2 regions of the Paraburkholderia bengalensis genome follow, and region 1 is predicted to be linked to the other one. Evidence: riboswitches for the same ligand, from Rfam matches in the RefSeq annotation. Region 1 holds a riboswitch; the other holds the start of a gene.
What was found. Region 1 has a riboswitch for thiamine pyrophosphate ahead of thiC (phosphomethylpyrimidine synthase ThiC). Riboswitches for the same ligand answer to the same signal wherever they lie in the genome.

Region 1 (14,833 bases):
CAGGACATACGTGCCGCCCGACACATAGATCGAGTCCTGACCGCTCGCGGGCACCGCGTTCTTGAACGACACGCCCGCCATCGTCGGGCTGATGCTCGCGATGTTCGTGTTGTTCGCGGGCACCAGATACAGGTCGAGGTTGCTGGCGTTCACCGAGGCATTGAACCCGCGCACGCGCGCACTGCCCGACAACAGCCCCTTGTCGAACGGATCATCGATCAGCCCGATGTCCGGCCCCGACGCGCCCGGCACGGCGATCACCGTGTACTCGTGGCCCTTGGCGACGTCGGAGAACGCACCGCTCGCAAGCGCCGCCGTGGTCCCCGCCGGCGCGTACCCGACCGACGTCTGCCCAGTGTTGATGTTCGCAAAGTTCGTCACGTTCTTGTATGCGATGTTCTTCTGCAGCGCCGCGCCGTTGACGAGAAAGTCGACGGTCGGGCCGCTCGGAATCGCATGCACGAAGTGGATCAACGGGTTCTGCAACCCGAGTTCTTTGCCCACGTCGTTCGAGCTTCCGCCGCACGCCGACACGAGCGCGACGACGCCTATCAGCGCCGCCATGGTCCGGATAACCTTCATTTGCCACCTCTCCCTGATTGGGCTCGAGCCCGTTGATCTGCGACGCGCCGCCCGCATCCGTGCATCTGTCCGGCGTTGACGTTAGTGGTGTCGTTGTGCGCCGGATGGACGCGCGGAGGCGTCGCTGGCGACGCGCCTTTTTTGTCCGCGATGTCGGCGAGCACGCTAAAACGGCGGCTTGCACACGTCGATTGGACGACTGCGGTCAGCAATCGTCGTGCCATCGCGCTTACTTCTGATGATTCGCGAACAATCCGGCGCCGGACATAAAGGAATTGAAAGGCGATTAGAATTTTTCTTCGGCGGTTTTGCGGGTGCGCGCGTGTATCGTTCGAGCGCGTCCCAACTTTACATGGTGGCTTGCATGTCTTACCCGCGGCTCTTGTCCGAACTCGACCTCGGCTATACGCGCTTGCGCAATCGCGTCGTGATGGGCTCGATGCATACGGGCATGGAAGACCGCTTCTGGAACTATCCGAAGCTCGCCGCGTACTTCCGCGAGCGCGCGAAAGGCGGCGCGGGTCTCATCATCACGGGCGGTATTTCCCCCAATCGCGAAGGCTGGCTGCTACCGTTCGGCGGCACGCTGAACTCGGTGTTCGATCTGCACAATCACCGCAAGCTCACTCAGGCCGTGCACGACGAAGGCGGCAAGATCGCGCTGCAGATCCTGCATGCGGGACGCTATGGCTATCAGCCGCTCGTCGTGTCGGCGTCCGCGCTGAAGTCCCCCATTTCGATGTTCAAGCCGCGCGCGCTGACGCTCGCCGGCATCGCGAAGACCGTGCGCGCGTACGCGCGCTGCGCGCGGCTTGCGCAACGCGCCGGTTATGACGGCGTCGAGATCATGGGCAGCGAAGGCTATCTGCTGAACCAGTTCCTGTGTCCGCGCACCAACCGACGCGACGACGCGTACGGCGGCAGCCTCGCAAACCGGATGCGGCTCGCGCGCGAGATCGTCGAGGGCGTGCGCGCCGCGTGCGGCGAGCGGTTCATCGTCGTGTACCGGATGTCGCTGATCGATCTCGTCGAAGGCGGCAACACGTGGGATGAAACCGAGCAGATCGCGAAAGCACTCGAAGCGGCGGGCGTGACGATGTTCAACACGGGCATCGGCTGGCACGAGGCGCGGGTGCCGACCATCGTCACGTCGGTGCCGCGCGCCGCGTTCGCGCCGTTGACGGCGCGTCTGAAAGCGGCCGTCGGCGTGCCCGTGATCGTGTCGAACCGCATCAACACGCCCGAGGTCGCCGAAGCGCTGCTGGCTGACGGCGTGGCCGATCTGGTGTCGATGGCGCGGCCGCTGCTCGCCGATCCCGACTTCGTCATGAAGGCAGCCGAAGGACGCGCCCATGAGATCAACACGTGCATCGCGTGCAATCAGGCGTGCCTCGACCACACGTTTCAGAACCAGCGCGCCACATGCCTCGTCAATCCGCGCGCGGGCCGCGAGACGGAACTCGTCTACCGGCCGCTCGCCGCGCATCAGAAGCCGCGCGCCGTGGCCGTGATCGGCGCCGGGCCGGCGGGACTGTCGGCGGCGAGTGTGGCGGCTGCGCGCGGGCATCGCGTGACGCTGTTCGATGCGGCCGCAACCATCGGCGGTCAGTTCAATCTGGCGATGCGCATTCCCGGCAAGGAAGAGTTCAGCGAGACGATCCGCTATTTCGGCAGCCAGCTCGCGCGGCATGGCGTCGACGTGCGTCTGTCGACGCGCGTCGATCCCGCGCTCATCGCCGCCTCGCGCTCGACGACGTGATCGTCGCGACGGGCATCGTGCCGCGCCGTCCCGCGATTGCGGGCATCGACGGACCCAACGTGCTGTCGTATGTCGACGTGCTGCACGGCGTGCCCGTCGGGCGGCGCGTTGCGGTGATCGGCGCGGGCGGCATCGGGTTCGACGTGTGCGAGTTCCTGCTGCATCGCGCGGACGAGCCGCTACCGCTGTCGCGCGACGCATGGGCGGACGAATGGGGCGTCGATCTGTCCGTCAGCGGGCGCGGCGGCCTGAAGACGCCGCGCCCGTGCGTTCCCGTGCGCGAGATCTGGCTGCTGCAGCGCAAGACCGGCAAGCTCGGCGCGAGCCTCGGCAAGACCTCGGGCTGGGTGCATCGCGCGGCGCTCGCGCGCAACGGCGTGGCGATGCTCGACGGGCTCACGTATCGGCAGATCGCGCAGCGCGGCCTGCTGATCGCACGCGAAGGCAGCGAGCAGTGGCTCGATGTCGACACGATCGTCGTATGCGCGGGGCAGGAGTCGCTGCGCGACCTCTACCCCGCTGCGCCCGCCGCCGACGGGCCGCGCTTTCATGTGATCGGCGGGGCGTCGCTCGCGACGGAACTCGATGCGAAGCGCGCGATACGCGAGGGCGCGGAACTGGCGGCGCGGTTGTAGTGGCTGCCTGGCGGTGCTTGCTGGGCGGCGCGGCGTGACGATGGCGCGCCCGATGAGGGTCACCGACGTGTGGTTAAGGCCCGGTTGAGGCGCGTGATCGCGGACGACCGCTGCATGATGATGCGCCCGATGGCGACGACCGGACGTGCGGTTGGGACGCAACCGAGGCGCGTGATGGCGGACGATCGCCCCGAGAAGATATACCCGATCCCGTGCCGTTGCGGAACGATTGAAGGAAGCTGCCGATACCCTGCCGTCGCGGCTCGCTACTTCGCGCGGCCGACACGCAACGCGACGAGCCGCTGCATCACCGCCCCGCCCCCATGCGCGCCCGCAAGCGGATCAGGCCTCGCCGCGCCGCCGGTAATCAAACCAGAACGACAGCCCGACGCTCACCAGAATCACGCAGGTCGCGATCACGGTCGCGCGTGTCACCGGTTCGCCGAGCAGCACAGCGCCCAATGCCACCGCGACGACCGGGTTCACGTACATGCAGCTGCTCGCGATGATCGGGCTGGTGTGCCGGATCAGGAAGCCATACGCGACATACGCGGCCATCGTGCCGACCAGCATCAGATACAGAAACGCGAGGACGGGCAGGATGTGAACGTCCATCATGCGCTCGCCCGAAATCCACGCGACCATCGTCGAGATCGCGCCGCCCAGGCCGATTTGCAGCGATGTCGACAGGAACAGGTCCGAAGGCAGCGTGAGGCGCGACGCCAGATGCGCGCCGCCCGCCCAGAACAACGCGCCGCACAGAATGGCAAGACTGCCGCCCGCCGAGCCCGCTGTCTGGTCGCCGTGACTGAGGATCGCGATGCCGACCAGCCCCAGCCCGACGGCGAACCACTCGCCCTTTGCGATCTTGCGCCCCGCGATCGCCGCGATGACGGTCGCGAACAGCGGCACGGTCGCCACCATCACGGCCGCCGTGCCCGTGCCGACCGTGCGCATCCCGTACGCGAGCATCCCGCTCGACAGACCGACGAGCATTGTGCCGACCAGCCCCGCATTGCGGATCTCGACGAGCGGCGGCCACACAGGTTTGCGGCGCATCGTGAAGATGAACAGCCCGACGCCCGCGAAAAAATTGCGCAATCCCGACATCAGCAGCGGCGGAAACGAACCTAGCGCGACGTGCACGGCCAGATAGGTCGAGCCCCATACGATATAGACGACGCCGAGCGCGAGCGCGATCTGTCCGCCGTGGGACTGCGGCAGGCGAAACGGGAAACGGCCGGGGAGATGGAACGCCACGTCAGACCGCCCATGCCGGCGACGGGCCGGCAGCCCCGCTGAACACCCACAAACGGAACGGCTGGCGCCGCATCGGCGACGCGGCATCGGTGGTCAAGCGGGCGGGCATGGCAGTAGAACGGTAAAACGGGAGTTGAACAGCCGTCGGACGACAAGGGAAGCGTCTGGGATAGTGGCGCGAATTGATGGCTATCGTGATGCAGAACGCAACAACGGCAGCCAACGGACGCGAAAACCGCGCCGCCGTGCATTATGCAGTATCTGGGCAACGCTTCGGCAAGAGAATCGTAACTTTCGTAGCAAGGCAGCCGAAAACGGGCGATAGACCGATGCCCGTCCCCGCACGCCTGAACAAAGGTGGATAAACCGCGCGTCGGTCGCCATCCAGCCGCCAACCGACCGTCGAGACTCAGTCGTAACTGAGCATCACGGTCACCGCGCGCTCGGCCGCCGCGCCGCTTTCGATCGACAGCGTGCCGCCCGCGCGTCCCATGCTGAATGCCGCGCCCGTCTGCGCCAGATGGCGCGCGTTATCGGAGAAGCGCGTTGTCAGCGTGCGCGGCGCGGCGATGCCGCCTTCGGTGTTCACGAACACCGACACTTGCGCCGCCGTCGGTGTGTCCGGAGCCGGGGTGAACGTCACATCGATTGCCGAAGCATTCGGGTCCATCGATCGCTCCGTACGGAATCCTTGCGAATGGCGCGTGACGGGCGTCGCTGCGAATCCAAACGACGGTGCGACGATCGCACCGGCGAAAGTGATCGTGCCGCCCGACGCGAGAGTTTGCGCGCCCACCGCGCACGGCACGCATGCGCCCGCCGTCGCGGCCAGCACGGCCGCCGCGCCACGTGCCCATTTCGATGTCGTCATGTCTCTTTCCTCATGCATCGTTTTGATTAGGTTTCCCGATAATCAGACTGCCTTTGCTATCGGTAACGGCACGCGGCGAGCGATCTTGAATCCGCCTTACATCGACGTCGTCACCGTCACCGCCACCGCCACCGCCGCGGCCACCGCCACCGCCACCGCCACGGCTACCTCGAGAATAAGGCATTCCCCTCATTAATGAGATAACCGATTGCGTCAGCAACGGCACGTGCCCGAAAACCGTCATGATGCTGAAAGCCTCGTGCGACACGGCTTTTCCGCCGACCCGCCCGCGTCTCGCCCGTGCGCTCTCCGTCAGTTTCGAGATAAGTTGCCAAACCCGGCCCAGCCAGGGTATCGTGTGCGCTGCTAACGCGGGGGTCCTGCGTTGTGCGTCGCCGGATACGAATACGGCACCGCACGGCGTGGGTGAGAAATACCCTTTGAACCTGATCTGGATAATGCCAGCGCAGGGAAGCGTTCGGGCTCGCCGCTTTACCTGCCGTACTGCATCACCTTACTCGCGCGAACCCGGTCCACTTCCCCTCCGTCTCGTTCTCCTGCGTAGCTGTAACGCCCCACAATTGCATGGAGAGACGCATGAACGCCAACCCGAAATTCATTTCCGCGGACGCGCACGTCGACGAAGCTGCCGTCGCACCGCTGCCGAACTCGCGCAAGGTCTACGTGACCGGCTCGCAACCCGACATCCGCGTGCCGATGCGTGAAATCACGCAGTCCGACACGCCCACGGGCTTCGGCGGCGAAAAGAATCCGCCCATCTACGTGTACGACACGTCGGGTCCGTACACCGATCCCGACGCCAAGATCGACATCCGCGCGGGCCTGCCCGCGCTGCGCCAGGGCTGGATCGAAGCGCGCGGCGACACGCAGGCGCTGCAGGGGCTCTCCAGCGACTACGGCCGCGAGCGCGCCGCCGATCCCGCCACCGCGCAGCTGCGCTTTCCCGGCCTGCATCGCACGCCGCGCCGCGCGCAGCCCGGCAAGAACGTCTCGCAGATGCACTACGCCAGGCGCGGCATCATCACGCCGGAAATGGAATACATCGCGATTCGCGAGAACCAGCGCCGCGCCGAGTATCTGGAAAGCCTGAAGACGAGCGGCCCGACGGGCGCGAAGCTCGCCGCGATGATGGGCCGCCAGCATCCGGGCCAGGCATTCGGCGCGTCGGCATTCGGTCCGAACGGGTTGAACGAAATCACGCCCGAGTTCGTGCGCGAAGAAGTCGCGCGCGGCCGCGCGATCATTCCCGCGAACATCAATCACCCGGAAAGCGAGCCGATGATCATCGGCCGGAACTTCCTCGTGAAGGTGAATGCGAACATCGGCAACTCGGCCGTGACGTCGTCGATCGGCGAGGAAGTCGACAAGATGACGTGGGCGATCCGCTGGGGCGGCGACACCGTGATGGATCTGTCCACGGGCAAGCACATCCATGAGACGCGTGAATGGATCATCCGGAATTCACCCGTCCCGATCGGCACGGTGCCGATCTACCAGGCGCTCGAAAAGGTCAACGGCAAGGCCGAAGACCTGACGTGGGAAATCTTCCGCGACACGCTGATCGAACAGGCCGAACAAGGCGTCGACTACTTCACGATCCACGCGGGCGTGCGCCTGCAATATGTGCCACTGACGGCCAACCGGATGACGGGCATCGTGTCGCGCGGCGGCTCGATCATGGCGAAGTGGTGTCTCGCGCATCACAAGGAAAGCTTCCTGTACGAGCACTTCGAAGACATCTGCGAAATCATGAAGGCGTACGACGTGAGCTTCTCGCTCGGTGACGGCCTGCGCCCCGGTTCGATCTACGACGCCAACGACGAAGCGCAGCTCGGCGAGCTGAAGACGCTCGGCGAACTCACGCAGATCGCGTGGAAGCACGACGTGCAGGTGATGATCGAAGGTCCGGGCCACGTGCCGATGCAGCTCATCAAGGAGAACATGGACCTGCAACTGGAATGGTGCGACGAGGCGCCGTTCTACACGCTCGGACCGTTGACCACGGACATCGCGCCGGGCTACGACCACATCACGTCGGGCATCGGCGCGGCGATGATCGGCTGGTTCGGCACGGCGATGCTGTGCTACGTCACGCCGAAGGAGCACCTCGGCCTGCCGAACAAGGACGACGTGAAGACGGGCATCATCACGTACAAGCTCGCCGCGCACGCCGCCGATCTCGCGAAGGGCCATCCGGGCGCGCAGGTGCGCGACAACGCGTTGAGCAAGGCGCGCTTCGAGTTCCGCTGGGAAGACCAGTTCAATATCGGCCTCGACCCGGACAAGGCGCGCGAATTCCACGACGAAACGCTGCCGAAAGATTCGGCGAAGGTCGCGCATTTCTGCTCGATGTGCGGCCCGCACTTCTGCTCGATGAAGATCACGCAGGACGTGCGCGACTTCGCTGCGAAGGAAGGCATGAGCGACACCGACGCGCTGAAAAAAGGCATGGAAGTGAAGGCCGTCGAGTTCATCAAGAGCGGCGCGGAGATTTATCAGCGTCAGTGACGGTCGACGTCCGGCGCGCACGACGCTTCGTGCGTGTCGCGATCAGAGTAGCCCGCCCCGTGGAGGCGGGCTTTTTTGCGCGCGGTTTTACCGCATCGCGCGTGCGGCCATGTTGTTTTTACGGCCGTCGCAATCGTTCGAAAACGCGAAACATTTGATTACGAAACCGACACTTTACTGACAAGCCCACACAAACAGAAACGGACCGCGGCGATACCATGAAATCACCTTGAGCGGGAGCGCAACATGCGAATCCCGCCGATAAAACAGGGAGTCGCAACCATGAAAACATTCCATCGAATCGGTGCGCTGACGACGCTGGTGGCTGTGGTGGCAAGTCTGGCCGCCTGCGACGGCATGACCACACGGCAACGGGATACGGCAATCGGCGCGGGTGTCGGCGGCGCGGCGGGTGCGGCGATCGGGGGCAATGCGCTGTCCACGCTGGGCGGCGCGGCCGTCGGCGGCGTGATCGGCAACCAGGTCGGCAAGTAGTTGGCGCATTCACGCCCTGCTTGAGGTTTCGCCCCGCACCGCAGGCACTGACCCCGACCACGCCGACGGCCTGGCAAAGCCGGCCTCAGGATTTGCGCCCGGCAAGTCGGCCCGGCAGGTCGATCACGCAGAACATATACGACAAATCGCCATCGAGGCGATGCGGCAAACGGACCCGGACATCGCGCGAGCGGCGACGCAGACCCGACGTTTCGGAAGCCGAAGGGAGATGGGCAGAGTCCGGCGCGCACGTACGCGCCGGACATGTCCTGCAGCACGTCGCCCTGAAATAAGCGGTTACCACTTTGTGAGGTGAGCCGCGAAATGCTGACGTAAGCTCTTTAGATAACGTGAATGCGCGACGCGCATGCGGCGGCGCGCGATAGAGGAGCACGTCATGAAACCGCTCGATGCAACGCTGCGCGTCGCCAGCGCCGTTGCAATGCTGGCGCTGTCGGGAGCGCTGTCTGGTTGCTATTACTACTCTCCCTACGGCTACTATCCTGGCTACTACGGCTACTACGCCGGGTATCCCGCCGTGCCGACGGCGGCTACGCAGCAGGAGATGCCCATCGGATCGGGCGACCGGACGCAGGCTCCCGTGCAGGAACAGTTTACGATGCCCGACGGGACGTCGCCCGATGGCCAGCCACCCGCCTATGACCTCGCGCCCGCGCAGCCGGCGCCCGCCTACGGCGCGCCTGCGTACTACCCCGTCGCGTGGAGTCCCTACGCGTACCCGTACCCCTACCCTTATCCTTACTACGCGTATGGCTGGCCCGGCTTCTGGTGGCCGTCGGTGACGTTCAGCTTCGCGTTCTTTGGCGGCTGTTGCGGGCACGGCTATTACGGGCATTACGGACACTACGGCTACTACGGCCACTGGGGTCATTACGGATACTGGGGCGGCGGACATGGCAGCTGGGGCAACGGTCATGGCTACTGGGGCAATGGTCACGGCTACTGGGGCAATGGTCACGGCGCCTGGGGCGGAAGCACGCACGCGGGCTGGGGCGGTCACGGCGGCAGCTATGGCGGCTATGGCTACTCGGGCGGCGGTCACAGCGCATGGGGCGGCGGCGGCTGGGGCGGCGGCGGGGGTGGTCGCGCCTGGACATCGGGCGGCGGACACGGCGGCGGCCGTTCACACTAGTTCCCAGTGAATCGCGGGCGCGTCGCCTGGCGGGCGGCGCCTCGATGGGCAGCGCGCGCCGTCGATGAATGCGCGCAACGGGTTACTACGTTCGCGCGGAAGCTTACGAACGCCAAACATTCTACTTACAGCAAGCGCAAATGCGTGCGCTACGAACAACGCCCCGCCTCTATTCCCGCAACAGCCTTCTTCGTTTTCCCTGCTTGACGGAAATCTCCAGCGCTCTATGCTGGCGGTTGCCAGTGCAACACCTGTTTAATTGCGTGATCCCGCGCCTCCCGCGCTCGCGTCGCACGACGCTTGTGTATCCGTTGCGCGCCTTCATCCGTCCAGCCCTGCCGCTTCGCCGCGTAGGCGCAGTCTTCGCGTCGAATCGAACAACAACGAAGGAGACGTGATGTTTCATCAGATATTGACTCCCATCGGCAACAGCCTGCTGCCCTCGTTCATCGTGGCCGCGCTGCCTATCATCGTGGTGCTCGTGCTGCTCGGCTGGGCGCGGCGACCGGCGTGGCAGGCGTCGCTGGCCGGTCTCGTAGTCGGCCTGCTGATCGCCATCTTCGGCTGGCAGTTTCCCGTCGGACTCGCGCTGAATTCCGTCGCGGCGGGCGCGGTCTTCGCCTGCTGGCCCGTGATGTGGATCGTCGTCACGGCGATTCTGCTGTACAACATCGCGCAGTATTCGGGACGTTTCGCGGCCTTCCGCATGTGGATGATCGACAACCTGCCGAACGACCGGCGCATCGTGCTGGTGGTAATCGGCTTTTCGTTCGGCGCGCTGTTCGAGGGCATCTCGGGCTTCGGCACACCGATCGCCATCACCAGTTCGCTGCTGATCCTGCTCGGCTTTCCGGCGCTCGAAGCGCTGACCTTCACGCTGATCTTCAACACGGCGCCCGTCGCGTTCGGGGCGCTGGGCGTGCCGATCACCGTGCTCGGCGCCGTCACGCACCTGCCCACCGACGCGCTCGCCAAGATGGTCGGCCGCCAGCTGCCGTTTTTCGCGCTGCTGCTGCCCTTCTATGTGATCGGCGTGTACGCGGGCTTTCGCAACATGCTGCGCGTGTGGCCCGTGCTGCTGGTGTCGGGCGGCAGTTTCGCGCTCACGCAGTACGTCACCTCGAACTTCATCAACTACAGCCTGACGGACGTGCTGTCTTCGCTGGTTTCGCTCATCCTGACAATCGCCTTTCTGCGCGTGTGGCGCCCCGCCGCCGATCCCGCGTTCGCCATCAACGTCGACCGCGTGAACGAGACGCGCGGCAAGGTCACGGGCACGCAGGGCTGGTATCCGTGGCTAATCGTGTCGGCTGTCGTGATTATCTGGACGATCGCGAAAATCTTCCTGATCGGCGACGTCAAGGTGCCGTGGCCGGGGCTCGACAAAGCCGTCTACATCACGCTCTACAACACGCCGTACGGCGCCATCTGGGACTTCCAGCCGCTCGCGACGGGCACGGCGATCCTCGTTGCGTCGATCATCACGGCGTTCGTTGTCGGCCTGAAGCCGGCCGATTTCGGCCGCGCGATCGCCGATACGTGGGTGCAGACGCGCATCGCCATTCTGACGGTCGCGACGATCGTCGGTCTCGCGTACCTGATGAACTACTCGGGGATGAACTACACGCTCGGTCTGGGCGTGGCGTCCGTGGGACCGTTCTTTCCGCTGGTGTCGGCGTTCCTCGGCTGGGTGGCGGTGTTCCTGTCGGGCAGCGATACATCGGGCAACGCGCTGTTTGGCAATCTCCAGGTGGTCGCCGCGCATCAGTTGAATCTGAACCCCGTGCTGATGGCCGCGACGAATTCGTCGGGCGGCGTGATGGGCAAGATGATCTCGCCGCAGAACATCTCGACGGGCGTCGCCACCACCGATCTCAAGGGCAAGGAAGGCTATGTGTTCGCCAAGACCTTCAAGCATTCGATCCTGCTGACCGTGCTGCTCGGCATTCTTGTGTGGCTGCAGCAGAACGTGCTCACGTGGATGATTCCGCATTGACGCGTACCGGCCCGCATTGATCTGCGCGCCGGCGATGGCGGGTGGCCTGCACCCGCCATTCGCGTGCTGCGTCGACTTGCCGATTCTTGCTGTTTCATCCCATCGTGAAACGACGCGCGTAAGTCGGGTGTTAGCATGCGTACGCATCGCGACTCAACTGCGCGCGACACCCTCACGATGAATCCAGTCAACGTCTTCCAGCTTCTCGTTCTCGCCGCGCTATGGGGCGCGTCGTTCCTGTTCATCCGCGTCGGCGTGAGCGACTTCGGGGTCGCGCCGCTGATGGCGCTGCGCGTGGGCATCGGCGCGCTGTTCCTGGTGATGGTGCTCGTTGCGCGCCGGCCGCTGCGCGAGTCGGCGGCGACGTTGCGCACGCGCGCGCTGCCGCTCCTGATCGTCGGCATTCTCAATTCGGCCGCGCCGTTCTGCCTGTTCGCATACGCGGAAATCACGCTGTCGGCTGGCGTCACCTCCGTGATCAACGCGACGACGCCGCTGTGGGGCGGCCTCGTTGCCTACCTGTGGCTCAAGGACAAGCTGAGCACGCTGCGCAGCATCGGCCTCGTGATCGGCTTCGCGGGCGTGCTGATGCTGGTGTGGGACCAGATTGCCGCGCCGAGCGGCACCAACATCTCGCCCGCGACGACGGCCCTCGCGGCGGCGGCCGCGCTCGGCGCGACGCTGCTGTATGGCATCGCGGCGAGTTACACGAAAAAGCATCTGATGGGCGTCGACGCGCTCACGGTCGCGACAGGCACGATGATCGGCGCGACCATCGTCCTGCTGCCGCTCGCCATCGCGTCGTGGCCGGCCGCTGCGCCGTCCATCAAGGCGTGGGGCGCGGTGATCGCGCTCGGCATCGCGTGCACGGGCGTCGCGTACATGCTGTTCTTCCATCTGATCGCCGTCGCGGGGCCGGCGCGCGCGATCACCGTGACGTTCGTGATCCCGATCTTCGGCATCCTGTGGGGCGCGCTGTTTCTCGGCGAACGCGTGTCGATGGGCATGATCGAGGGCTGCGCGGTCATTCTGGTCGGCACGGCGCTCGCGACGGGCGTCATCAAGCGGATCCCGGGCGTCGGCGGACGGCGCGTGAGCGAGCGCTGCTGAGGTTTGCGGGCCGTTCCGTGGCGCGAACCGTTGCCTTCGCGGCTTGCGGGTCGGGTCGGCGGAGGCGGTAGCACGAAAATAGCCTGCGCTGCACACGCGAAGCGCGGGAAAAGCCGCCGCAGTACAAGGGGTACGCGACGGGGCCAACAGAACGGGCACCCTCCCCGGACGCCCGCCAGACATGGAGCCATTCGCTTCTCTGTGCATTCGCTTCTCTGCGCATTCGTTTTCCCTGTCTTCTCCAGGTTCGACTCGCGTCTGCGTCGCGCTGCTCATTCGCACCCCGGCTCCGCTTACGGACCCGACGCAGCAAGGCGGTACCGCCGGCTTCGTCGATTTTCCCGACCGGTTAGGGCAGCTAGCGTGCCTATTGCCACGCCTCGCGGGACGCTTCGTACAAGCGCCTGATTTCGGGCGCCAAACATATGCGAAGCGGCAGAGCACGGCCTTGCGCGAAGAAACCAGCAACGGAAGCTACACCGTAGCGTCACGTTGCCCACCGACTGTGCGGACAGAGCGAGCGGTTGGCGATCCGGCGCGGACGTTATCAGCGGATCTTCCGGCGATGGGCGAACCGCTGCATACGCGGCATCCCGCGACGCTTCGGCGCGTCCGACGACAGCACCGCGCCACACAGCAAGGCAAGCGCGATCAGGCTCACCACCCACATCCAGTACGGCATGACGTCGAACATGGCTTGTCTCCGCGCATCATTGCGTTGCTCGATGTCCTGCCAGCAAAACGCAGGCACGCGGACTTGAGGACGAGTAGACGCGGTCCCAGGGCGCCGCGCGACCGCGCAAAAAAGCCCGCGTGATGAATTGCACCCCAAAAGTTGGACGCCAATCCAACCTTTGGGGTGTTTTTCATGGCGAAGTACACGGAGCAGTTTAAGCTGTCGGTCATCACAGAGGTTGAATCCGACACAGGTGATTCTTTGCGTGCCGTCGCACGACGGCATGGAATCGATGAAGCGACCTTACGCAAATGGTTGGCGGCGTACCGGGCGCTCGGGGCGGCCGGTATCCAGCGTAAGCACGAGTACTACACTGCGCCGTTCAAGCGGTCGGTGCTGGAGCAGATGGAGCGCGCAGGCTTGTCGGATCGGGAGGCGGCGGCGCGCTTCAACATCCGCAACCGTTCTGTCATTGGGCTGTGGAGACGGCAGTATGATGAGGGCGGATTAGCCGCTTTGTCAGCCCGCCCGCGAGAACGCTCCCGAAACATGGCCACTGCCTTGCCCCCGAAGCTCAACGAAGTATCTATACCGGACGAACGTAGCGGCGAGGAACTGCTCAAGGAGAACGAGTATCTGCGCGCGGAGGTGGCGTATCTAAAAAAGCTCGATGCGCTGCTGCAGGCGAAGAAGCGGGCAGCGCAAAAGAAAAAACGCAAATAGTGCAGGCGCTACGGCAGTGCCATCCGGTGCCCGCGCTGCTCAGGGCTGCCGGGCTGGCCCGAAGCACGTTCTACTACCATCTCAAGTGGTTGCAGGCCGGTGACCGGCACCCCGATCTCAAGGCAAAGATCCAGGCGGTGTTCGAGCGTCACAAGGGGCGTTACGGCTATCGCCGCGTCACGGCTGCGATTCGCCAGGCGGGTCATCTCGTGAACCACAAGGCTGTGCAGCGGCTCATGGGGCAATTGCAACCGAAGTCCCGGGTTCGTCAGAAGAAGTATCGTTCCTGGCGAGGTGAAGTGGGCCGTGCCGCTCCGAACCTTTTGCAGCGACAGTTCGAGGCCCATAGCCCCAATCAGAAGTGGGTGACTGATGTAACCGAATTCAACGTCGGCGGCGAGAAATTGTACCTGTCACCGGTGCTGGATCTGTACAACGGTGAGATCGTTGCCTGGCAGACGGATCGACGACCGAGCTTCGAACTGGTCAGCGCGATGTTGAAAAAGGCTCTGGCCAAACTCGGCCACACGGAGCGTCCGTTGTTGCATTCAGATCAAGGCTGGCAATACCGGATGTCGGCGTTCGGCCGGCTACTGAGGCGGCACAAAGTAATCCAGAGCATGTCTCACGCAAGGGCAACTGCCTTGACAATGCCGCGATGGAGAGCTTCTTCGGCACGCTGAAGTCCGAGCTGTACAGGCTGGAACGCTTCACGTGTGTGGAGCAGTTGCGCAGCGCGGTGGACGACTATATCCATTACTACAACCACGAACGCCTCAGGCTCATACTGAAAGGCCTGAGTCCCGTGCAATACAGGACTCAGGCCTCAGATTCCCACTAGAACTTATCTGTCCAACTTCGCGGGGTCAGTTCAGACGCAAACGTCACGCGGGCTTTGTGCATGTGGCCGCGCCCCACAGCGCGGCGTCGACGCTTACTGCAACTGATCGACCATCAGCGACATGATCTGCTTGGCTTGCGACGACGAATCGACATCACCCTTGTCGTCGACAACGGCGACACGCGTCTGATTCGGCGTGACCG
Region 2 (14,833 bases), on a different contig from region 1:
GCGTGGTGCGCACGTCCTGCAGATCGGGCACGTTGTCGAGATGAACCGGCTCCGCGCTCAACAAGCTCGCGCAGAGAATCGGCAGCGCCGCGTTCTTCGCACCCGAAACGACGATCTCACCAGCGAGCTTTTGCCCGCCTTCAATCACGAGTTTGTCCATGCCTGTTTGTTCCTGATCTGCCCGTCCGCCTGCGGGCGTCTTGTGGGCGGTTGCTGCGGCACCGTTCGCGATGCCGCGAGTCTCTTGTTCGATTCGCACTAAATGTCCAACTAATTGCAGCTACTTTTGAAGCTTATTGTGCAGCTTGTTGTTGCGCTCTTCTTGCAGCCATGTTGTTGAGCACTGTCCCCCGACAAACAGCTCCTGGTGAATCCGGGCAATCCGCTCAGATTACGCGCTTTGCCATTCGGCGGGCGTCAGCGTCTTCATGCTGAGCGCGTGGATTTCTTCCCGCATGCGGTCGCCGAGCGCCGCGTACACGAGTTGATGCCGTTGAATCAGACGCTTGCCTTCGAAATTCGGCGATACGATGGTCGCGAAGAAATGCTGGCCGTCGCCTTCCACTTCGAGATGCTCGCAAGGAAGGCCCGCCGCGATGTAATTCTTGACCTGTTCGGGAGTGGGTAGCATGAGTGCTCCTATGAGTGCACCAGTCAGTGACGCAGCTTGTAGCCGTTGGCGAGCATGCGCATGGCCAGCGCAGCCAGCACGACAAAGAAACCGCCGACGATCAGCAGGCTCCACAGCGGATTGATATCCGACATGCCGAAGAAGCCATAGCGAAAGCCGTCGATCATGTAGAAAAACGGGTTGAGTCGCGAGATTTCGCGCCAGCCGGTGGGCAGCGTGTGGGTCGAGTAGAACACGCCCGACAGGAACGTGAGCGGCATGATCAAAAAATTCTGGAAGGCGGCGAGCTGGTCGAACTTCTCGGCCCAGATGCCCGCGATCAAACCGAGCGTGCCGAGGATCGCCGAGCCCAGCATCGCGAACGCGATGATGTATAGCGGGGCGGTAAAGCTCATCGGAATGAACCAGACCGTCACGATGAATACGCCGAGCCCGACGCACAGCCCGCGCACGACGGCCGCGAGCACATAGGCCGCGTACATCTCGTAGTGCGTGAGGGGCGGCAGCAGCACGAATACGAGATTGCCCGTGATCTTCGACTGGATCAGCGACGACGAACTGTTGGCGAACGCATTCTGCAGCACGCTCATCATCACGAGACCGGGCACGAGGAAGCTCGTGTACATGACGCCCGGATAGACCTGCACGTGATCGCGCAGCGCGTGGCCGAAGATCGTCAGATACAGCAGCGCCGTGATGACGGGCGCGAGCACCGTCTGGAACGACACCTTCCAGAAGCGCAGCATTTCTTTGTAGAACAGTGTGCGAAAGCCGCTCATGCCAGCCCCTCGACGACTTCCGGTCCGTTCATCACCTGCAGGAATACGTCTTCGAGGTCGGCCTTGCGGACCTCGATTTCTTCGAACGTGCAACCCGCCGCACGGCATTGCGCGAGGATGCGCTCGACGTCGTCATAGCTCGACAGGCGCAGCAGATGCTGGCGCCCGTTGACGTCGCCGGGATCGACTTCGAGCGAGCGCAGTTCGGCAGGCAACACGCCCTGTGCAAAGCGAATGAACAGTTGCGTGCCGGCAAAGCGTTGCAGCAGCGTGCTCGTGCGCTCCAGCGCGACGACTTCGCCGCGTCGCAGCATGGCGATCCGGTCGCACAGCGATTCGGCTTCTTCCAGGTAGTGCGTGGTGAGTACGATCGTGTGGCCTTCGCGGTTCAGGCGAGAGATGAACTTCCACAGCGTCTGGCGCAGTTCGACGTCGACGCCTGCCGTCGGCTCGTCGAGCACGATTACGGGCGGCCGGTGCACGAGCGCCTGCGCGACCAGCACGCGGCGCTTCATCCCGCCGGACAGCGCGCGCATGTTCGCATCGGCTTTTTCGGTGAGATCGAGATTGGCCATCACTTCGTCGATCCAGTCGTCGTTCTTGCGCAGCCCAAAGTAGCCGGACTGGATGCGCAGCGTCTCGCGCACGGTGAAGAAGGGATCGAACACCAGTTCTTGCGGCACGACGCCGAGTGCGCGGCGCGCGAGGCGGAAATCGTCGACGACGTCGTGTCCGTGGACCGCGATGCTGCCTTCGTCGGCGCGCGCGAGTCCCGCGAGGATGCTGATGAGCGTCGTCTTGCCGGCGCCGTTCGGGCCGAGCAGCCCGAAGAATTCGCCTTGTTCGACGGTGAAGCTGACGCCTTTGAGCGCTTGCAGATCCTTGTAGCGCTTCCTGACGTTACGAATTTCAATCGCTGACATGACTGTGCGCCGCCGGGGGGACGACGCCTGATTGGTCGCCCGGCAAGGGCGCGAAAGCATGGGGAACGGATTTGGGGCCGGGTGCAAAAGAACGCTTGCGCTTTCGCCGTCGACCCTGAGGGGAACGGCCAGCCGCCAAAAAACGTTTGATTATAGGGCAAAAGTCGAAACCGCCGACTTGCCTTGAGAGAAGGTGAGCCAGCGCACAAACGTGAAACGCGGCGCAAGGCTCACTGACGCCTGTCGATCAGATAAGCGTCAATGTCGTACGGTCAGGAGGCTATCGACGCCGTAGGCTTGAGCGAGGCTGGACAGCCCCGCAGGAAGGTTGACGATCACGAGCGGCGTGCCGCGCGCGGTCGCGGCGCGTTGCCACGCAAGCAGCACGGCGAGCGCCGACGAATCGAACTGCCTGAGCGGCGCGCAGTCGACCGCGGTCGCGCCGACGCCGATGCGCGCAAGCCCAGCCGCGAGCGCCGCTTTCGCGCTCGCGTGCGTGAGCGTGTCGCCCGTTTCGAACGTATTGACCGACGTCCTGACGGGCGCGCTTGTGAAGTTGTTCACGACTGTTTGCCGCCGGCGAGTTGCTGGTTGCGTGCCGTCAGGAACTGGATCAGGCCGTCCACGCCGCTCTTCTGGATCTGCTCGTTGAACTGTTGCTGGTACGCCTGGATCAGCCATGCGCCGAGCACGTTCAGGTCATACACGCGCCAGCCTTGCGGCGTCTTGTATAGACGATAGTCGAGTTCGACGGGCGAGCCGTTGTTCATCACGACCGAGCGCACGACGACGTCGGTGTCGTCCGGATTGGCGCGGAACGGCTTGTATTCGATCTGCTGGTCCTTCACCTGCGCGAGCGCGCCCGAATACGTGCGGATCAGCAGCGTCTTGAACTGCTCGACGACGGCGTTCTGCTGCTCCGGCGTAGCGGTGCGCCAGTTGCGGCCCATCGCGAGTTGCGTGGTGCGGCGGAAGTCCGTGTACGGCAGGATTTTCTCGTTGACGAGCTTCGTGACAGCGCCGATGTTGCCGCTCTGGATTGTCTTGTCGGCGCGCACGGCGTCGATCACCTGCTGTGTGACGGTCTTGACCATGACGTCAGGGTTGTTCGTATCGACGGTTTGTGCCGATGCCGCGCTACTGAACGCAAAAAGTGCTGCAAAAAACGGGATGAAGAAGAATAATTTTTTCATTTCCAGTCCTGCAAAAAAAATAGGCTTAACGTTGGAAGCGACAATATCACGCGAGTTCAGCCGCAATCCACGCCCAAACTGCGAGAGTCGTATCCGAGTGTTACGGCAGGCGGATACCACGCTCGCACGTCACGTCTCTCAGTGCAGCTTCAGCGACGGATAGCCGAAGTGCGCGGGCGGCACGATCTGGCCGGCGGGCACGGTGGGCGGCGCGCCCGTGCCGGACGCGGGTTGCGCGGCACTCGCGCCGCTTGCTGCATTATCTGTTGCCGCGCCCGACGCCGCTTCCGGCGCCGAAGCCGTCGCAGGCTTCGCAGCAGGCGCCGCGCCACCACCCGGCACCGGCGCCGGCGCAGCGGCCGCACCGCCGTCGACGTCCTCGTATTTGGGCAGCGGCGCTTCGTTGCCATAGTCCGGCAGCGCCGTCGACGCGCTGCCGTCCGACAGCAGATAACGCCGGCGCTGCAGATACGCATTGCGCACGAACGAATATTTGTCGAGCGCCGCGCCTTCGAGCACGTCGCTCGCGTTCAGCAGGTTCGCGCGCGTGTTGACGATGTTGACCCCGTAAAGCGCCCAGCTCACGCTGTCCGGCTTCACGTAGGTGAGCGGATTGATGAAGTAGTTGCCGGCGATGCCCACGCCGTCGCGCACCGTGCTCGGCCCGAACAGCGGCAGCACGAGATACGGACCCGCCGGCACGCCGTAGTGGCCGAGTGTCAGGCCGAAGTCATTGTCGTGCTTCGGCAGCTTGGCGATCGTCGCGACGTCGAACAGGCCGCCGACACCGAAGATCGTGTTGATCACGATGCGCATGATGTCCGACACGCCGTCGGCGATCTTCAGCTGCAGCAGGTTGTTCGCGGCGATGTACACGTCGCCGATGTTCGAGAAGAAGTTCGTCACGCTGTCGCGCACGGGCTGTGGGGTGACGAACACGTAACCCTTCGCTACTGGCTTCAACGCGTACTGATCGACCTTGTCGTTGAACGTGAAGATCGTGCGATTGAAGCCTTCGAGCGGATCTTCCTTCGTGGGATTCTGAACCGTTGCACAACCAGCAAGCGTTGCCACCGCCAAAGCGAGCCCCGCGACACGTAAGCGTGTCGTCTTCATTTGTTGTTCTCCTTATTGACCCGACGCGCCCGATGCCGCCGCAGCAGGCGCGGCAGGGGCCGGAGCAGGCGCTGCGGGCGCCGCGGCCGATGTGCCGGGTTTGGCAGCGCCCGAATCCGCTGCCTTGCTATACAAAAACTGTCCGATCAGATTTTCCAGGACGATGGCCGATTGAGTCATCGTGATCGTGTCGCCGGCCTTCAGCATTTCGGTGTCGCCGCCCGGTTCGAGACCGATGTACTGCTCGCCCAGCAGGCCGGAGGTCAGAATCTTCGCGGAAGTGTCCTTCGGAAACTCGTATTGCTTGTCGAGATCGAGCGTCACGAGCGCCTGATACGAGTTGCTGTCGAAGCCGATCGACGCCACGCGCCCCACCGTCACGCCCGCGCTCTTGACGGGCGCGCGCACCTTGAGGCCGCCGATGTTGTCGAACTTCAGCTTGACGGGATAGGTCGCCTGAAACGACAGCGAGCTCATGTTGCCGGCCTTCAGCGCAAGGAACAGCAGCGCGATAAACCCTAGCACCACGAACAGACCGACCCAGAAATCGAGAGCAGTTTTTTTCATCTTCATCCCAGAGAGAATCTTCAGCGGCGGCGTGGCGTCTGCGCGGCGCGTGGCGACGCGCCGGCCGTCAGATCACGCCACGCGCTTCTTAGCTGAACATCAGAGCGGTCAGCAGGAAATCGAGACCCAGTACCGCGAGCGACGCGTACACGACTGTCTTCGTGGTCGCACGCGACACGCCTTCGGGCGTCGGTTTTGCTTCGTAGCCCTGGTAGAGCGCAATGAACGTGACCGCGAAGCCAAACACGATGCTCTTGATCACGCCGTTGCCGACGTCGCGATAGGCGTCCACTCCGCCTTGCATCTGCGACCAGAATGCGCCGGCATCCACGCCGATCATCAGCACGCCCACGACATAGCCGCCCAGCACGCCAACCGCGCTGAAGATCGCGGCGAGAATCGGCATCGAGATGATGCCCGCCCACATGCGCGGCGCGACGACCACCTTGAGAGGATCGACGGCCATCATTTCCATCGCCGTCAGTTGCTCGCCCGCCTTCATCAGGCCGATTTCGGCCGTGAGCGACGTGCCCGCGCGCCCCGCGAACAGCAGCGCCGTCACGACGGGCCCGAGCTCGCGCACGAGCGACAGCGCGACGAGCAAGCCGAGCGCCTGCTCGGAGCCATAGCGGTTGAGCGTGTAGTAACCCTGCAGCCCGAGCACGAAGCCGACGAACAGCCCCGATACGGCGATGATCACCAGCGAATAGTTGCCGACGAAGTGAATCTGCTTCGTGACAAGACGCGGGCGGCGCAGCAGCGCAAAGAATTCGGCGACGAGACGCACGAACATGCGTGCCGCATAACCCGTCTGTCCGAGCCCGCATACGACGGAGCGGCCGATGAAACTGATCGCGTTGATCATGCGCGGCCCCCGCCGATGCCGAAATCCGCCGCCAGCGGCGTGCTGCCCGGATAGTGAAATTTGAAGGGACCGTCGGGCGTGCCGTCGATGAACTGGCGCACGGTCGGATCGCTCGACGCGCGCAGCTCGTCGGGCGTGCCTTCGGCGAGCACGCCGCCGTTGGCGAGAAAGTAGACGTAGTCGGCGATCGCGAACGATTCCGGCACGTCGTGCGTGACGAGAATCGACGTTGCGCCGAGCGCCTGGTTGAGCGTGCGGATCAGGTTCGCCGTGATGCCGAGCGAGATGGGGTCGAGACCGGCGAACGGCTCGTCGTACATCATCAGTTCCGGATCGAGCGCGATGGCGCGGGCCAGTGCGACGCGCCGCGCCATGCCGCCCGACACCTGTGACGGCGCGAGATCGCGCGCGCCGCGCAGGCCGACCGCGTTCAGCTTCATCAGCACGAGATCGCGGATCAGGTCTTCAGGGAGATCGGTATGCTCGCGCAGCGCGAAGGCCACGTTCTCGAACACCGACATGTCGGTAAAAAGCGCGCCAAACTGGAACAGCATGCCCATCCGGCGGCGCAGTGCGTACAGGCCGTCGCGCGTCTGCGCGCCGATGTCCTGGCCGTGGAACAGCACCTGGCCGCGCTGCGCGCGCACGAGGCCGCCGATCAGCCGCAGCACGGTGGTCTTCCCGCACCCCGAGCCGCCCATGACCGCGACCACCTGGCCGCGTTTGAAGCGCAGATTCAGGTTCGACAGGACAAGCCGCTCGCCGTAGCCGAAGTCGACGTCGCGCAGCTCAAGGAGGGTCTCGGCAGAGGAAGGCACGTAACTGACAGTCCTTTTACACGGAAGGCGGAATTATAGGGCCTTCGTGCAAACCCTGCCTTGACGACGCTATCGATTTAACTTTTCTAAACTTTTTCTTGCAAAAACTCGCTTTGCAACGCTGCCGTCGCAATAGCGGGATCGGCGGCTTGTGTGATCGCGCGCACGACGGCCGCGCTTTTCACGCCCGTCGCCAGCACTTGCGGCAGCACATCGCCGCTAATGCCCCCGATCGCGACGAGCGGCACGACGCCCTCGAGCAATTTCACGTAGCGCACGAGCCGCGCCAGACCTTGCGGCGCCGTCGGCATCACTTTGGTCGTAGTCGGGAATACGGCGCCGAGCGCAATGTAGCTTGGACGGAAGTGCAACGCGGTGAGCATTTCGTAGTAGCCGTGCGTCGACAGTCCAAGTCGCACGCCCGCCTTCGACAACGCGTGCAGATCGGCCGTATGCACATCTTCCTGGCCGAGATGGACGCCGTAAGCGCCCGCATCGATCGCGGCCTGCCAGTGATCGTTGATGAACACGCGCGCATCGTGCTGGCGGCCCGCCGCCACGGAACGCGCGATTTCCTGTTTCAGTTCGCCCGGCTCCGCCGTCTTGCGGCGCAATTGCAGCGTCTTCACGCCGAACCCGGCCACGCGTTCCACCCAATCGGCCGTGGGCAGCACGGCGTAAAGACCGAGCGCATCGGGGCATGCGGCAAACGGCTGGGCGGGCGCGTCCGGCAGCCCGGCAACGCGCGGAAAGCGCGACAGATCGCACGGCCAGGCATCGTCGGATTTCGTCTCGTCGCCGTCGCGCCATGCGAGCGCGAGCACCAGCGCGTCGTGCGGATCGAAACCGCAATCGAGAAACGCCGCCAGCGCCGCAATCCAGTCTTCGGCAAGCTGGCCTTCCAGCCGATAGCGCACGCCCCCCCAGATGCAGCGACGCGCGGCCCGCCGCCGCTTCGATCACGCCCGCGCCCTGCGTCTGCCAGCGCGCGATCTGCTCGCCGTGCTGTTGCTCATCGGCGACGATGATCAGATCGCCGCCGTTCGCGTCGTCGGGCGACGTCAGGCAGATACGCCAGTTCACGTGCGACGCGGGCCAGTCGCCCAGTCGCGCGCGGATGCGTTCGGCGGCTTCCATCAGTTCGTCGGCGGGCGGCCAGAACAGGTCGCGGCCCGCGAATTTCAAGGTGTCGGTCATGCCGCTGCGCTCCCATCCTGATGCCAGAACGGCATGCCGACGACGGGCGTGCTCGCGTGGGCAGTTTCACGTTCGGCCATCGGGCCGGCCAGCCAGGCCTCGCGGCCCGCTTCGACGCCCATCGCGAAGGCGCGCGCCATCGTCTCGGGATGCGTCGCCTGGGAGACCGCCGTGTTCAGCAGCACGCCGTCGAAACCCCACTCCATCACCTGGCACGCATGCGACGGCACGCCGAGACCCGCATCGACGATCAGCGGCACGTCGGGCAGACGCTCGCGCAGCACGCGCAGGCCGTACGGATTGACGACGCCCTTGCCCGTGCCGATAGGCGCGCCCCACGGCATCAGCGCCTCGCAGCCCGCATCGAGCAGACGCCGGCCGATTACGAGATCTTCCGTGCAGTACGGCAGCACCTTGAAGCCGTCCTTCACCAGCTGCGTGGCCGCTTCGATCAGACCGACGGGATCGGGCTGCAGCGTGTAGTCGTCGCCGATCAGTTCGAGCTTGATCCAGTCGGTTTCGAACACTTCGCGCGCCATGTGCGCCGTCGTGACGGCCTCGCCGACCGTCTGGCAGCCCGCCGTGTTCGGCAGCAGCGGCACGCCGTGCCGCTTGAGCAGATCGAAGAAGCCGGCTTCCGCGCCGCCTTCGCTCATCTGCCGGCGCAGCGCGACGGTTACCATGCCCGGCTTCGATGCCGCGATCGAATCCGACAGCGACTGCAGCGACGGATAGCGCGACGTGCCCAGCAGCACGCGGCTCTGGAAAGTTTCGCCGTACAGCGTGAGCGCGTCGGCGCGGGCGTTCGCGTGTGAGTTCATCTGTGAGTCCTTGTCTGTGACAGTGCGCCGGGGCGTTCAGCCGCCTGCGACGGGATGCACGACGTCGAGCTTGTCGCCCGCCTGCAAGGCACGCGCAGCATGCTGCGTGCGCGCGACGAAAGTGCCGTTCAGCGCGACGGCGAACGGCGGCCGCGCGCCGAATGCGCTGAGCGCGTCGGCGACGGTCGCCCCTTCGGGCAGCGACAGCGGCTTCTGGTTGATCTGGATATCCATGTCGATTCGTTCAAACGTTGAGAGTGACGGCAGGCTCGTGATCCCGCCGGAACAGCTCGCTCCAGCGCGCGTGGCGCTGCCAGTCGTCGAATGCGTCGGCATCGGCGACGCGGCCGTCGAGCAGCGCCGACGCAAACCGCACCGCTTCGCCCGCGACTTCGGGCGCGATCATATAGCCGTGCCGGTAAAGCCCGTTCACGCGCAGCGTGTGGGCGCCGTCCCACAGCAGCACGGGGCGATGATCCGGCAGCGTCGGACGGCATTGCGAGTTCAGTTCGAGAATGCGCGCCTCGCCGAAACCCGGATGCACCGAAAACGCCGCGCTCAGCAGTTCGAGCGCCGAGCGCACGCTGACGGGCGACATGTCCTCGCCCTCCACTTCCGTCGCGCCGATCACATACAGATCGTTCTGCTTGGGCGCGATATAGAGCGGATAGCGCGGATGCAGCAGACGCACGGGCCGTGTCAGGCCGATGCCCGGCGCGTGCACCCGCGCGACTTCGCCGCGAATGCCGCGCAGTGTCGGCATGACAGGCTTCGCGCCCAGGCCGCGGCAGTCGATCGTGATGCGCGCAGCGGGCAAGGCGTGGTCGTCGACGGCAGTGTTCCAGTGCGTGTCGACGCCACGTTGCGCAAGCCCTGCCGCGAGCGCCGTCAATACCTGGCGGTTGTCGAGCTGGCCTTCGTGCGGCAGCAGCCAGCCTTGCGCGAAGCGTCCCGCGAGGGCAGGCTCCGCCGCGCCGACCTGCGCCCCCGCGAGCGCCACGAGGCCGCCGTCGAGCAGCGCGGCGGGCGCGTTCGCGCGCAGCCGCCGCTCGAACAGCGGCGCTTCGGCGCGATCGCTGTGATGCCAGACGATCAGCGAGCCACTGCGCTGGAAGAACACGGGCTCGGGCAATTGCGCAAGCAGCGACGGCCAGGTTTCCAGCGACGCCGCGCCAAGCTGCGTGATCAGCAGCTCGGCGCTGGCGGCTTCCGCGAGCGGCGCGAGCATGGCCGCGGCGACCCACGCGGCTGCCTGCGAGCCCGCCGCATCGCCGCGCTCGTACAGCGCAACGCGATGGCCGTCGCCCGCAAGCTGCCACGCGACCAGCCGGCCGCACAGCCCGCCGCCGATGACGGCGAAATCAGGTTGAGCAGACGTCTTCATCGCGCGGTCCTCCGGCGTGCTGCGCAAAGCGCGTGCGCAATCGCACGTCGGTCGCGAGCGGCAACGTCGAATCCGGCGCAGCGCGCGCCAACGCAACAAACAACTGAAGAATGAGCGGTCATCGAATCCTTTTCCGTACGGCAAGTGCGCACGTACCCAAGGACGAAACCAGCGGACGAGGCCAGCCGGGTATCGGGGTTCACGATATGACGGGAACGCCGCCCCGGCGGAAGGAGAACTTCCAGGAAATACTTCCCGAAAACTTCCCGCGCCGGTATTACCCGGATCGGGTGCGAAGGGTTTCTCTCAGCCTCGCCGCAGCGACTGCCCGCGCACGAAGCACCCCTGTTTCGTCCGGACCATTAGACCATAAAAGGCGCGCGGGCCGCAAACCCGTCCGGAACGCAATCGGCGGTGGCCCATTTTTCTTTCCGGCGGGGTTCTGTCCGCCTCTGGCACAATGGCACGCGTCAATGCGAGCGACATGCCGCGCCGTTGCAAGCCAGTCGTCGGGTTTGCAGTGCCTGCCGGGTGCGTCCTGCAGCGTGCGCTTAGGTCCGACGCTTAAGTTCAACGCTTAAGTTCGGATTAAGCCGCTGCCGGAACAATGCATCGGGCCATCACCCGGTGTGACGCGCAGCGCAACGCGGCCACGCGATGCACGGCGCCACCGCTCGGGCCGACCGTATGAAAGGACGCTTATGATCGACAATTCGAAAAATTCTGCGGACATCACGGCGTGGGGACTGATCAAGCCCTACTGGGTGTCCGAGGATAAATGGAAAGCCTGGGGACTGCTCGCGCTCGTCATCGCGATGAACATGACGATGGTCGCGGCCAACGTCTGGTTCAACACGTGGCAGCGCACGTTCTTCGACGCGATCCAGCAGTACAACTACCCCGTCTTTAAATACTCGCTGCTGCAGTTCACGGTCATCGCACTCGCGCTGATCCTGCTCGGCTCGTATCGGACGTACTTCCGCCAGATGCTCGAATTCCGCTGGCGGCAGTGGCTCACCACCCGCTATCTGAACGACTGGCTCGGCGATCGCGCGTACTACCGGATCGAGCGCGACAGTCTCGCCGACAACCCCGACCAGCGTGTATCCGCCGATCTGCAAGGGTTGGCGAGTTCGACGCTCAACCTGTCGCTCGGCCTGCTGTCGACCACCGTCACGCTGTTCTCGTTCATCGTGATTCTGTGGAACCTGTCGGGCGCGTTCGCGTTCCACATGTTCGGCACCGAGTTCTCGATTCCCGGCTACATGGTGTGGGCGGCGCTGATCTACGCAGCCATCGGTTCGTATGTGACGCACAAGGTCAACCATCCGCTGGTGTCGATCAACTACCAGCAACAGCGCGTCGAAGCCGACTTCCGTTTCTCGCTGATCCGCATCCGCGAAAACGCCGACCAGATCGCGCTGTATCAGGGCGAGCGCTCGGAAGAGCAGAAGCTGCAAGGCGTGTTCGCGCACATCCGCGAGAACTGGCGTCTGATCATGCGCTTCACGCGGCGCTTCAACATCGTTGTGATCAGCTACTCGCAGCTGGCCATCGTGTTTCCGTATATCGCGGCCGCGCCCAAATACTTTTCGAAGAGCATCTCCTTCGGCATGTATCAGCAGGTGACGGGCGCGTTCGGCACGGTCAGCGATTCGTTCTCCTGGTTCATCAACAATTACGATTCGCTCGCCGAATGGCGCGCAACCGTCAACCGTCTGCGGGAATTCAATCGCGTGATGCGCTCGCAGCATCTGTATGAGTCAGTGGTCGAAGGCACGGTGCACGGCGGCATCAACGTGCACGTCACGGACACCGATTCGATCAACGTCACGAACCTGCGCTTGCAGCGGCCCGACGGCGAGCCGATGGCCAACGTCGGCTCGTTCCGTATCGCGCCGAAGTCGCGCTGGCTGGTGCGCGGTCCGTCGGGCGCGGGCAAGAGCACGCTGATGCGCACGCTCGCGGGGCTGTGGCCGTTCGGCGAAGGCACGATCGAAATGCCCGCCGACGCGAAACTGCTGTTCATCCCGCAGCGAAGCTATTTGCCTATCGGCACGCTGAAGGCGGCGCTGTGCTATCCGTCGGACGTGTCCGCGTATTCCGACGAGGCGTGCCGCGAAGCGCTCGCCATTTGCCGTCTGTCGGAGTTCGCAGACCGGCTCGGCGAAGCGGCGCATTGGGAACGCTCGCTGTCGCCGGGCGAACAGCAGCGTCTGGCCGCAGCGCGCGCGCTGCTGCAAAAGCCCGACTTCCTGTTCCTCGACGAAGCGACGAGCGCGCTCGATCCCGACAACGAAAGCAACATCTACAACGCGCTGATCGAGCGTCTGCCGAATGCGGCGATCGTCAGCGTCGCGCATCGCAAGACGCTCGAAGCGTTCCACGACCAGACGCTGTTCATCGAGCGCGCCGTCGAGCGCATGCGCGAGACGCTGCGCGTCGAGCGCGTCGTGCTGGTGACGGGCGCGGGCTCCGGCATCGGCGCAGCGCTCGCGCGGCGCATCGCGGCACCACGCGTCGCGCTGATGCTGCACGCGCGCGGCGCGGATGCCGCGTCGCGCGAACGCCTCGACAACGTGGCGGCCGTTTGCTCGTCGACGCGCACGTGCGCGACGTGCTCGGCGATCTCGCTGAGCGCGGCGCATCCGAACACGCCGTTCATCAAACGCTCGCGCAGTTCGGCGCGCTCGATCAGATCGTCGCGAACGCCGGACACGCGCAGCGTCACACCATCGGCACACTCGACTTCGAATCGCTCGCGGAATCGTTCGCCGCGATGCCCGCCGCGTTTGCAGCGCTCGTCAAACGCGCGGCGCCGGCGCTCGAAACGTCGAAGCGCGGGCGCATCGTCGCCGTGAGTTCGTTTGTCGCGCATCGCTATCGTGCGGACGCGCCGTTCGCGGGCACGGCCGCGGCGAAGGCTGCGCTCGAATCGCTGGCGAGATCCGCGGCGGCGGAGCTGGCGCCGCTCGGCGTCACCGTAAACTGCGTCGCGCCCGGCTATACGCGCAAGGAGCGCGGACCGAGCGCCGACAACGCGCCCGCTTGGGCGCGCGCGGCACAAGCCACGCCCTTGGGCCACGTGGCCGAACCGGACGACATCGCCGCGCTGATCGCCTTCCTGCTGTCCGACGCAGCGCGTCACATCACGGGCCAGGTGATCCACGTCGACGGCGGGCTGACACTCGGTTAAGCCACGCGCGCATCGCCGGGCACGCCGCGACATTGACGCGTGCGCCGCTCGCGCAACATCCGGAAAGACTCGCGAACAGTTCGAAAGCACTTTCGAAGCGCATGCCCTGTTCCGCGCTTTGCTCACGCGCCGTTCCAGCGACGATTGCATCGCGGGCCAAACGCTCCTTTGGCGCGGCCCGCGACGCATGTTCAACGTCACTGGAAAAGCTGCCATGTCACTCGCCCGCCGCCTCCCTTCGCTGTCCCGCTTGTCCCTTGCTTTCGCGCACTCCGCTCGCACTGCGAGTCTCACTACGGGCCTCACTACGGGCCTCACTACGGGCCTCACTACGGGGCTCACTACGGGATTCATTGCCGCGCTGTTGCTCGCGACGGCCGCCAATGCCGCGCACGGCCCGGGCATTCCCGAAGACCGCATTGCGGCCGCGATGAAGCCGTTCGTACGGCTCGACGCGGCGCGCGGCGGAGAAGGCCATTGCGGGCTGGGGCTCGCGATCGTCGTGCGGCTGGCGCATCATCGGGGCGGCCAGTGCGTCGTCGCCAATCATCCCGAGGGGCGGTTTGCATGTGCGCATCGCGCTGCCCGTCGCCGGGGAGCCGGCGTGAAGCCGGGCGCGCAGGAAGCGCATGTAACGGGCGCGTAGGACAGGCGCGAGGGTCGCGCTTACCTTGCCTTACGTTCAGGCCGCACCGCGGCGTTTCGGGACTACAGTGCAATCCGGCGTCCTCGGCGCCTCCGTGTTCGGTCCGTCCCGCTGCCACCTGGGACGGGCCGTTTTTTCTTTGGGCGAACGACGCCTGCCAATAGCCGCTCTGCTCGCCCGCGAGCGGCTTCGCCAATCAGCAAGAATCCGGAATGCGGTGCCCTGTGCGGCCGTTTACGCCTTGTCGGCCAGGCGCCGGTTTTTTGCTCCGCATTGGCCACATTTCAGGCCGACCGTAGAATACAACCCACCGCAACCCGCCCGCGTCATCATCTGTGGCCTGCCGGAAAAACATCTGAAGCACAACAAAGGAGAGGAGATGGCGTCGTTTCAGTGGTTCACAGAACTGTCCGGGCGCGAACGGCGCACGCTCTACGCGGGCTTCGGCGGCTACGCCGTCGATGCGTTCGACTTCATGATCTACTCGTTCCTGATCCCGACACTGATCGCGTCGTGGGGCATGTCGAAGAGCGAAGCGGGGATGATCGCGACGAGCTCGCTGATTTCGTCGGCGATAGGCGGCTGGCTCGCGGGCATCCTCGCCGACCGCTACGGCCGCGTGCGCGTGCTGCAATGGACGATCGCCACTTTCGCCGTGTTCACCTGCCTGTCGGGCTTCACGAACGGCTTCTGGCAA

Region 2: another riboswitch for thiamine pyrophosphate. It lies ahead of H3V53_RS10355 (FAD-dependent oxidoreductase); the one in region 1 lies ahead of thiC (phosphomethylpyrimidine synthase ThiC).

The regions. Positions count from the first base shown of each region.
Region 1 is NZ_JACFYJ010000024.1:26,500-41,332, forward strand. Features, by position in the region: gene H3V53_RS16485 (DUF4397 domain-containing protein) at 1-582, opposite strand, end outside; partial or broken gene H3V53_RS16490 (2,4-dienoyl-CoA reductase FMN-binding domain-containing protein) at 947-2,976, shown strand; gene H3V53_RS16495 (EamA family transporter) at 3,319-4,236, opposite strand; gene H3V53_RS16500 (hypothetical protein) at 4,646-5,107, opposite strand; TPP riboswitch at 5,471-5,598, shown strand; gene thiC (phosphomethylpyrimidine synthase ThiC) at 5,705-7,636, shown strand; gene H3V53_RS16510 (glycine zipper 2TM domain-containing protein) at 7,919-8,131, shown strand; gene H3V53_RS16515 (hypothetical protein) at 8,529-9,284, shown strand; gene H3V53_RS16520 (lactate permease LctP family transporter) at 9,682-11,280, shown strand; gene H3V53_RS16525 (DMT family transporter) at 11,416-12,390, shown strand; gene H3V53_RS16530 (hypothetical protein) at 12,938-13,084, opposite strand; partial or broken gene H3V53_RS16535 (IS3 family transposase) at 13,259-14,630, shown strand; gene bamC (outer membrane protein assembly factor BamC) at 14,724-14,833, opposite strand, start outside.
Region 2 is NZ_JACFYJ010000012.1:51,637-66,469, reverse strand. Features, by position in the region: gene murA (UDP-N-acetylglucosamine 1-carboxyvinyltransferase) at 1-160, opposite strand, end outside; gene H3V53_RS10415 (BolA family protein) at 392-631, opposite strand; gene H3V53_RS10410 (ABC transporter permease) at 655-1,410, opposite strand; gene H3V53_RS10405 (ABC transporter ATP-binding protein) at 1,407-2,333, opposite strand; gene H3V53_RS10400 (STAS domain-containing protein) at 2,592-2,897, opposite strand; gene H3V53_RS10395 (MlaC/ttg2D family ABC transporter substrate-binding protein) at 2,894-3,526, opposite strand; partial or broken gene H3V53_RS10390 (MlaA family lipoprotein) at 3,989-4,642, opposite strand; gene mlaD (outer membrane lipid asymmetry maintenance protein MlaD) at 4,655-5,209, opposite strand; gene mlaE (lipid asymmetry maintenance ABC transporter permease subunit MlaE) at 5,298-6,074, opposite strand; gene H3V53_RS10375 (ABC transporter ATP-binding protein) at 6,071-6,892, opposite strand; partial or broken gene thiE (thiamine phosphate synthase) at 6,979-8,089, opposite strand; gene H3V53_RS10365 (thiazole synthase) at 8,086-8,910, opposite strand; gene thiS (sulfur carrier protein ThiS) at 8,947-9,144, opposite strand; gene H3V53_RS10355 (FAD-dependent oxidoreductase) at 9,155-10,294, opposite strand; TPP riboswitch at 10,541-10,651, opposite strand; partial or broken gene H3V53_RS10350 (ABC transporter ATP-binding protein/permease) at 10,996-12,720, shown strand; gene H3V53_RS10345 (SDR family NAD(P)-dependent oxidoreductase) at 12,885-13,490, shown strand; partial or broken gene H3V53_RS10340 (ATP-binding protein) at 13,882-14,098, shown strand; gene H3V53_RS10335 (MFS transporter) at 14,516-14,833, shown strand, end outside.